Regions from separate parts of the Paenibacillus sp. FSL F4-0236 genome, predicted to be linked through region 4. Evidence: riboswitches for the same ligand, from Rfam matches in the RefSeq annotation. Region 4 holds a riboswitch; each other region holds the start of a gene.
What was found. Region 4 has a riboswitch for cyclic di-GMP ahead of NSQ29_RS05465 (thiamine pyrophosphate-binding protein). Riboswitches for the same ligand answer to the same signal wherever they lie in the genome.

Region 1 (2,201 bases), 4.5 Mb from region 4:
GACACCGGATCTCGTAAAAAACACTGGACTTGATGCAATCTGGGGTACTAGCGAAGCATCTGGAATTAAGGCCGGCACAAATGATAGCTTCACCGTTCAATTCGAATTTGTTGATAACGGCCAAGAGCAAAACTACTTCCAAAAAGATTCATTAACTCTGACTTGGGATTTCGTAGGTAAGCAAACTGCTGGATCCGCTAAATAATCTAATAAGTCTTCCATTCGAAGAGCAGCAGATTCTTATTCCGGAAAGCGGATAAGTAGATGCTGCTCTTCTCTTTACAATAAACTTTGTCGAATTTATTGATATTTGCTATACTAATAACAAAAATTACGGAGGGGCGTCAGCATAGTGCCACAAAATATGGGCCAACGTATCCAGCATCTCCGCCTAGAAAAGGGATTGTCCCTATCTGAGCTTGCGGACAGAGCGGATGTTGCTAAGTCGTATCTTAGCAATGTGGAGAGAAACATCCAATCCAATCCTTCAATTCAGTTTATCGAAAAGATCGCCGATGCGCTTCAGGTATCCATCCACGCTTTGCTCTATGGAGAACCTAATGATGCTGAGGAGTCACCTTTAGATTCGGAATGGTTCCGATTGGTGCAGGAAGCTATGGCCTCAGGCATAAGCAAACGCGAATTCAAGGAGTTTCTGGACTACCAGAAATGGCGCCTTGATCAGAAGGATTAATATTCCACCTGACCTGATAAGATCCTCTTCTACTCATACTATTAAACATAAGCGCCTTCACCCTCCTAACATGGACCGCGAAGGCGTTTGAATTCTAGCAGAATATAAGGACCAAGTCTGAATCTTATAGATCCTTATATAAAGAAAAAGAGCACAGCGAGTTATCGCTGTGCTCTTTTGATATCTAATGCTCTGAATGTATTACTGCACGGCTTGCACAGTCTTCTCATGAAAGAAGCGACGAATTTCATCTGCCTTTATGCCAGCCTTCTTAGCTGCTAATAATAAATGGACCCACTCTACGTCTAGATCAATGACCTGCTGTTCTCTGTTGCTTCCCTGGTTGGACTTGTCCAAAAAATCTCCTCCTAAGATTTTAGTCCCCAGGCAATCCGGCTGTCATAGTATTTCTACCTTAGACCCGCGACTTTGTGCCCCTGCCTTTCGGCAGGTTTACCTTTTACTGGACCCTTTACACGAAAGGATCTACTTTGAAATATATGAAAATCGCTAACTGCAATAACATTATACTATACTAAAGTGGAAAAGTGTGTCGATTTCTGATTAGTTTTTCCATTAAAAAACAAAAAATAGAAGCGCTTTTGTGCGATATCTTGTCCTATTAACACGATACTCGTCCCATTCATAAAATTAATTAAGCCGATAGAATGATACTTCCTTCCCTATTAGTTAAAAATAAGGATATTAGAATCATTTTAGTGGGCCTTAGGAATGGGTAATGAGAAGAAACAGCGTTCTTTTCATTAGAACAAGCTAACCCATACCATTTTGCGAACGTATTGGACGAAAGAATGAATTGATTACACGTGTGGAAAGTAGCACAATAAGATGAGAAATGAAACCGCAATCATCACAGCTCCAGTAAGCGTTGACACAAAATGTCACGTATGGAGTTCATCCGTTAAGGAGGATGTATTCATGGCAGCCAAAGAGCCCTATAACGAATCCATTTGGAGTAAGTATTACGGACCCAATTTAGGCTACATTCAAGAAAGATATGAACAGTTTGTGAAAGATCCTTCCACCGTAGAGAATAATTATCGCGAGCTTTTTACAAATTCGGGTCCCCCGCCCCTAACACCGGATAGCGAACCGGCTCCACAGCCTCGCATTTCGGGAGACACCGAATGGCTTAGAAAGGCAGTAAGAGCTTCCAAGCTAATCGCTAATATTCGTATATATGGCCATATGGCCGCTGATATTGATCCGCTTGAGCGCGATCACAATCCCATGGCTAAATATCTTGAACTCGAAACCTATGAGCTGACTCGTGAGGATCTGCTCGCACTACCTGCCACGCTCATTTGGGAGAATGCGCCGAATGATGTGCATACCGGATGGGATGCAGTTCAGCGTATGCGTCAGGCTTACACCAAGACAATCGCCTATGAATTCGGGCATGTGCATGAAGAACAAGAACTGAAATGGTTGAACAGACAGGCAGAATCCACAAGCTCACCAGCGCCTTTAAATAATGCAGAACGTA
Region 2 (2,201 bases), 5.1 Mb from region 4:
CAGCACGATCGAGATGTTATTGGAGCTTAAACCCCATTACATGAAGCTGGATATGAAATATGTTCAGGGTGTGTACAGCGATCTGAACAAACAGAAAATAGCTAAACAATTTTTGGAAAAAGCTTTAGAAATCCAATCCGTTCCTTTAGCAGAAGGTGTGGAGTTTAGAGAGGACTTTGAATGGCTTAAGCAGAGTGGTTATCAGTTGTTTCAGGGATATTTATTTGGAAAGCCTGATCCTATTCCCAAACAGTGATCCTAATGAGTATAACTCCGTCTAGAGGATGAGATGAATTTCAGGTCAGAGTCTGAGTACAGCCAACCCCCGGGGTTGTATAATTAAGGTAATTGAGAAGGGGGACGGGATGGATATGAAATGGCATAAGTACATCACACACTGGGCGGATTCTAGAGGGTTAGGTGGACGAGAAATTGATTATCAATGGCCGTCTCCATCATTTCCGGTGGTAAGTATTCGCAGCAATTTGGGTCGCTACTCAGGTCAGGGGTATGGTCACGGAAGCAAGCCACAAGTGAAGACAGCTGTTGGATTAATTGCTATTGGAGATGTAGCTGTAGGCTTGATTTCCATAGGTGCGATAAGCGTAGGGGTTCTATCCGTGGGTGCAATATCACTAGGAATGTGGTTAGCCCTTGGAGCGATAGCAATTAGCTGGCTTGGCTTCGCAGCTGGAGCGATTGCCATTGCAGGAGTGGCTGTAGGCGCGATCGCGATAGCCGAAAAAGCGTTGGGAGCTGTCGCCATAGGTGATACGGCATTTGGGGCGGTAGCCATAGGACGGATTGCTGGGGGAGCAGTAGCTATTGGCCAATGGGCATATGGTCTAATCGCAGTTGGCGAGCATGGCTTCGGGTTAATTCCCATCACGGGCGATGTGTGGAATTGGTTCCGGCGTTTGTTTGGTGCGGGGAGTTAAGTAGACCTCCAGTCCTAAAGGTTCCTCTCTCTTCCGGGATACTCGATAAAGAATATCTATCACGATAGAAAAAGTAATTGCAATTACCTATTCGGATTTCATACCAATTAATCATGCGATCAGATGTAGCGTTATGTTACTCTTTGTAATGTATTCGAAACTTCATAGGCAAACCTATGGAAATGTAGGGACGCAAAGCTATAGGGACTAAGGTTATCATAACTATTGTCAGCCAGCTGCCAAAGAGTGTATTACGCTTTTTGTTAAAGTTTAATAAAAATTAAGTCTTAGTTTTTATGCGACTTTATACGCAATCAAGCTACTCTTTTGGGGTAGTTTTTTTTTTGCCTATTTTTAGTCACGGAAGAGATTCATATTACATCTGGGGGGTAGAAAAGATGAAAAAAATGATTGCGATCGCTACATCGGCAGCCATGTTAGCTAGTTTTTCGAGTGAGGCAGGTTATGCTTTAGCAAGTGATGTAAGCAAGGTAAGTGTAGTGAACACTGTAGTACAAAGCAAGGCTGACCTATTCAGCAATGCGTCAGTTATTCCGTTTGATCTGTACGGCAAGGCTATCCTAGGCGCTTATAATGATGTTTTTAGAATGAATCCTGCGAATATTAAATCCATTACCAATAACGGTGGTAACTACTCAGGTTCACCTATAGCTAAGGCTATGGATGGCGATATGAGTACGCATTGGGAAACGGGCAAACCGAATAGTTCAACGTTTACGAATGAGGTTGTCTTTGTTTTCAATGAGTCCACTGAATTAAATAGAATCGTATATGCTGCAAGACAATCCAGTGCAAAGGGGAAGGGGTTTGCTCAGGAATTTGATATTTATGGTTCAACTACGGATGCAGGCGATTATACGCTAGTATCCTCTGGAGAATATAAAGGCGGAGCAGGTGACGTAGTAGAGATTCAGTTTGCACCCACAGCCTTCAAGAGACTTAAATTTGTCTTTAAAAAAGCTAACCAAGATTGGGCGAGTGCAGCTGAGTTTTCTTTTTACAAAGAAGATACCGTATCCGCTAAAATGAAAAATTTATTTACAGATGATACCTTGAGTCAAGTTAGCGCAGCATTTAATACGGTGGAGAAATTAACGACTTTAGAACAAGAAGTGCAGACACATCCACTGTACGCGCAGTTTCAAGCAGATATAGAGAATGCAAAAGTACTTCTGGAGAATCATCAAATAGAGGCAAAAGCGGCTAAGGTTTCGAAGCTAAAAGGCTATGGTACAGCATATG
Region 3 (2,201 bases), 2.4 Mb from region 4:
CGTAGGTTACATCCCGACTTGCGTAGATCGAAGAATAAAAAGCGGTAGGAAAGTTACAGAGATCATCCCCATCCGCGACGCATTAAAGAGAAGCGACACCGACATAAGAACAGAATGGCGAAATCTCATGAATCGAATGTTGAAGCATACGACGTCAATCTTAAAGAGGGAATAGAAACGTTATTAAAATAGAGAATACAGCAAAAAGCGCTGTTCTACTGAACAGCGCTTTTTGCTCCATATGAAAACGACCTTATTATTCTAGTTCGGCGGGCTTTACAATGGTTGTACCTTTGTTATTCTTGGAATACTTAGCTTCGATTTTCGTGTTGTATGTATCCTTTTCTCCATCACTTATCAGCACATAACTCAGATCGACTGTCAGCTTTTCCGTCTGCCAGGTCTTAGTATTGACGAATAATTTCCACGTTACGCTTTTGGGTTGAACTGTCTCACCATCCCAGAGGTTCTCCTGGTCATAGAGTTTGATTATTCCCTTAGCTGCTGTCGGATCGGTTACCGTGAACTGCAGGACGGTCTGAGCACCAGCAGTGCTGACTTTCATAGATTTTTTATAATTTTTAACCGAATCAAGCATGGAAACAGGATCGTATTGACCTTTGGAGTAAAAAGAATCCCACTCCATCTTCTCCAGTGCAATCCAATACTGTGCATCGGGATCGATTGGCTCGCCGTCATCGTCGTAACCTTCATCTTCAGATTCATCGATCAGTTCACTTCCGTCTACAAGATAGTAAAACTCCTTGTCATTGGCATATAGACTGTACGATGTATCTAAAAGACTACTATCAACGGTGCCAGCTGCAGCAAAATTCGGCAGTCGATTAATATCCAGCTTCAGTGTGTTAGTGTTGCTGATACGTACCCCACCGCTCTGAATATCCTGTTTTTTGATCACATCTAAGTGAAAATTCTTTATTGCTTTAGAGGCTGCCGTTACTTTGCTAATCATTTGATCCGCGGTTACTGCTGTTGTGGTAGCTGCAGACACGACTTCAGGATTAGACATCCATCCGATCGTTCCGGACAGCAATATAGCACCTACTGCCAAACTAGTGCCTATTGTTTTGAAAAAACTGTTCATGTACTTCCCCTTTCGGCCCCTTGCGATAATGTAACGCCGTATAGATCGAAATAATAAAAGAGCTCAAAATAGACTACATATTCTTAGAGCTATCCTTTATGCTTCATAAGATATCCCTATGGCGGCCTGGCGATCATTTCCTTCTGTAGAAAGGCTTTAGACCCATGGCTTTGTGTCATCATCTTTCGATGATTTTACCTTTAACGCGGACATTCAATTAGTTTTAATTAGCTTACGGACGCATGTCCCACCGCTAATTTTATCATGGTTATAATTACCTGTAAACAACTTATCTTCCATTCGAATTCGCTATGATACTCAGAAGAAATACTACAATCAAAATGAAAAATGAACGATTACATACGCTTATAAGTCTTATTAATGAGAACATCAAAGACAGGGGGTGCAGCAAAATGAGTGACCGGGAAATTTTCGAGCTCTATAAAGAACAAGTATATTATTTTTGTTACTACTTAATGAAAAATCAGGCAGATGCGGAGGATATTTCCCAAGAGGTATTTGTAAAAGTTATCTTAGCGGATAAGTCGAAGGTAAGAAACTTGAAAGCTTGGATTTTACGAATTGCTTCGAATGAGTGCAACAGTGTGATCAAAAGGCGTAAGACGGGGTGGATGAAAGAAGTACGTAATTATTTACTATCCAGGTCTGAGGAATCAAACCCTGTAGAAAAACGTTTGGATCGACAGGAAACTAAAAAAGAATTACAAGGGTTATACAGTCAGCTTCCCGACAAAATCAGAATGGTAGTAGTCCTTCGTTTTATAAACGAATTGACTGTACCCGAGATCTCTAAAGTTATGAGCATACCCGAAGGAACTGTAAAATCCAGACTGAACAAGGGACTTAAAATACTAAATAGAATGGGTGGAACCCAACTAAAGGAGCTGAATAGTAATGAGTCTCTATATTGAAAAAGATAAACATATTCCCCGACCGGATTATGATTTGATGTGGACTGCCATAGAACAAGAAGCATATACACGTCAAAGAAATCTGCATTCCTCCCAGAATACTCCTAGGTCTAATAAAAAGGTTATTCCTATCAGCATCGTCTTCTCTTGCCTCTTACTTGTAG
Region 4 (2,201 bases):
TGCCTCCATCGAAGCAGCACGCGCCGGAGAGCATGGTCGAGGATTTGCTGTAGTCGCACAGGAGGTTCGTAAACTTGCCGAGGAATCAACGGCTTCAACGAAGGAAGTCTTTGGCTTAGTTCGGAGCATCGAAACTGATATCAAACAAGCGATTGACAATATCGCTATCAACGAAGAAGTCGTACAGGTACAGAATGAGATGATCACTCAATCTGCTCATATCTTTGCTCAAATTGTGCAAAGTGTGCAGTATATTACCGAGCAAATCTCTTCCTTCTCTGCTGAAAGTGATCTGATGTTGGAAAGTGCCTTGAAAATCTCAAGTGCAATAGAGAATATCTCTGCGATCACACAGCAAACCGCTGCCGGCACCGAGGAAGTATCCGCCGCTATGAATGAACAAATTAATGCCCTGCAGTCCGTCGCTGAAGAAACTGAGAAAATGACACAGGCTGTGTTTAATCTACAGAAGACTATCCATATTTTCAAGTTTTAAGTCACTTGCAAATCATATAAACAAGTCCAAAAACTCCTCCTAAGTTTTGACTTAGGGGGAGTTTTTTTATATCTATTATTTCATAGGTTGGACAAGACTTTCGTCAAAATTCGAGTTAATTTGCGAAAATATATTGACAAAGGTACTCTAGGAATATATTGTAAAGGAAAATTCTTCTTATAAATTTTAAAATTAATATTGGCAAAATCTTCGAAAGAGGATGACGCAAAACCATGGATCTACAGCCTCATTTTTAATCAGAGGCCATGACTGCCAGGTTGCAGAAAACCAAGACGACTGAACAATTGTTCAGTCTCTATGGCGATTTATGCCACCAACCTGTGCCCTAATTCAGAGCACAGGTTTTCTAATGTTTGATTTTAAAATAACAATCAACTTGTGAGGTGTATTTTTTGAAGACAGTCGCAGATTACATGTCGGAAGCACTACGGAACCTAGGTGTTACCCATTCCTTTGGTATTATTGGGAAATCCATTTGTCCTATTGTTCTTAAAATGGTAGATTACGGTATTGAATTTATTCCTGGGAGACATGAGTCCAGTTCCGGCTTCGAAGCAGCCGGGTATGCGCTTAAAACTGGAAAACTAGGTGTAGCTTTTGGTACTTCAGGTCCTGGTGGAACAAACCTATTAACTGCAGCAGCACATGCTAAGGCTAACAACCTACCTGTCCTATTTATTACTGGCCATCAATCTATTAAAGAGCTTGGAATTCCCCAATGTCAGGACTCTACTTCTTTTCTAGCTGATTTAGCTGATATGTTTAGACCTGCCACCTTATATAGCAAGCTTATTGAACGTGGAGATCACTTTAACACAATCTTTAATCATGCCATATCCATTGCTTTGAGCGGTAATCGTGGTCCAGTTCACCTTTGTATTCCCTTTGATGTACAAACGGAATTGCTAGAGGAATGTAATATTGTAATCCCTGAACGCGAATCACTGGTTAGCCATGCTAATATCGACCGTGTACTTGATGCTATAAATAGCTCTAAGAATCCAATAATTATCGCGGGTAAAGGCGTTAACCGCTCAGGAGCACATAGTGAGCTAATTCAATTAGCGGAAACATTTAATATTCCTGTAGTTACATCTCCAGGTGGTAAAGGGGCTATAGCTTGGGATCATCCACTCTATCACGGTCCAATTGGAGTAGGCGGTTGTACCCATGGGGATGACTTGCTGAATCAAAGTGATCTATTTATCGTTCTCGGGTCACGTTTAAGTGATATGACTATTTGTAATCTTAAAAGGGAAAATCATCCTGCAACATTAATTCAGTTTGATAGTGATCCGACTTTTGTCGGAAAAATATTGTTCTCTAAAACGATTCCAGTGACTGGAGATCTACGCGACAATCTAGTTTACTATCTCAATAATATTGACACGAACAACATCACAAAACGCGAAGCACCGACAAATTCCGATTATACCGAAGAGCCTCCGATTTTACCAAACCTTTCACTTGCATCGGTCTTGAGTACGATGAGTGATTTGATTCCTTATAACAGCACAGTCTTTGTTGATGATGGAAGTCACGGTTTCCATGCTGCGAAATGGTACAAGGTTAAGAAACCGGGCAGTTTTGTTTTCGATGCTTACTTTGCTTGTATGGGTAATTCCATCGGGATGGCGATTGGTGCAAAGGTTGCTGCTCCAGAAGAAACGATCTTCTGCATTAC

Region 1: linked by a shared signal. The riboswitch ahead of NSQ29_RS25555 (anti-repressor SinI family protein) and the one ahead of NSQ29_RS05465 (thiamine pyrophosphate-binding protein) in region 4 are both predicted to bind cyclic di-GMP.
Region 2: linked by a shared signal. The riboswitch ahead of NSQ29_RS28195 (NPCBM/NEW2 domain-containing protein) and the one ahead of NSQ29_RS05465 (thiamine pyrophosphate-binding protein) in region 4 are both predicted to bind cyclic di-GMP.
Region 3: linked by a shared signal. The riboswitch ahead of NSQ29_RS16670 (DUF6612 family protein) and the one ahead of NSQ29_RS05465 (thiamine pyrophosphate-binding protein) in region 4 are both predicted to bind cyclic di-GMP.

The regions. Positions count from the first base shown of each region.
Region 1 covers NZ_JBBOBK010000001.1:5,720,871-5,723,071, forward strand. The annotation lists gene NSQ29_RS25545 (TasA family protein) at 1-205, shown strand, start outside; gene NSQ29_RS25550 (helix-turn-helix domain-containing protein) at 365-694, shown strand; gene NSQ29_RS25555 (anti-repressor SinI family protein) at 896-1,051, opposite strand; cyclic di-GMP riboswitch class I at 1,078-1,162, opposite strand; gene NSQ29_RS25560 (2-oxoglutarate dehydrogenase E1 component) at 1,634-2,201, shown strand, end outside.
Region 2 covers NZ_JBBOBK010000001.1:6,305,884-6,308,084, forward strand. The annotation lists gene NSQ29_RS28185 (EAL domain-containing protein) at 1-256, shown strand, start outside; gene NSQ29_RS28190 (hypothetical protein) at 372-938, shown strand; cyclic di-GMP riboswitch class I at 1,096-1,182, shown strand; gene NSQ29_RS28195 (NPCBM/NEW2 domain-containing protein) at 1,337-2,201, shown strand, end outside.
Region 3 covers NZ_JBBOBK010000001.1:3,658,718-3,660,918, forward strand. The annotation lists gene NSQ29_RS16665 (CapA family protein) at 1-175, shown strand, start outside; gene NSQ29_RS16670 (DUF6612 family protein) at 257-1,105, opposite strand; cyclic di-GMP riboswitch class I at 1,223-1,314, opposite strand; gene NSQ29_RS16675 (RNA polymerase sigma factor) at 1,519-2,037, shown strand; gene NSQ29_RS16680 (DUF4179 domain-containing protein) at 2,021-2,201, shown strand, end outside.
Region 4 covers NZ_JBBOBK010000001.1:1,209,592-1,211,792, reverse strand. The annotation lists gene NSQ29_RS05470 (methyl-accepting chemotaxis protein) at 1-496, shown strand, start outside; cyclic di-GMP riboswitch class I at 687-782, shown strand; gene NSQ29_RS05465 (thiamine pyrophosphate-binding protein) at 901-2,201, shown strand, end outside.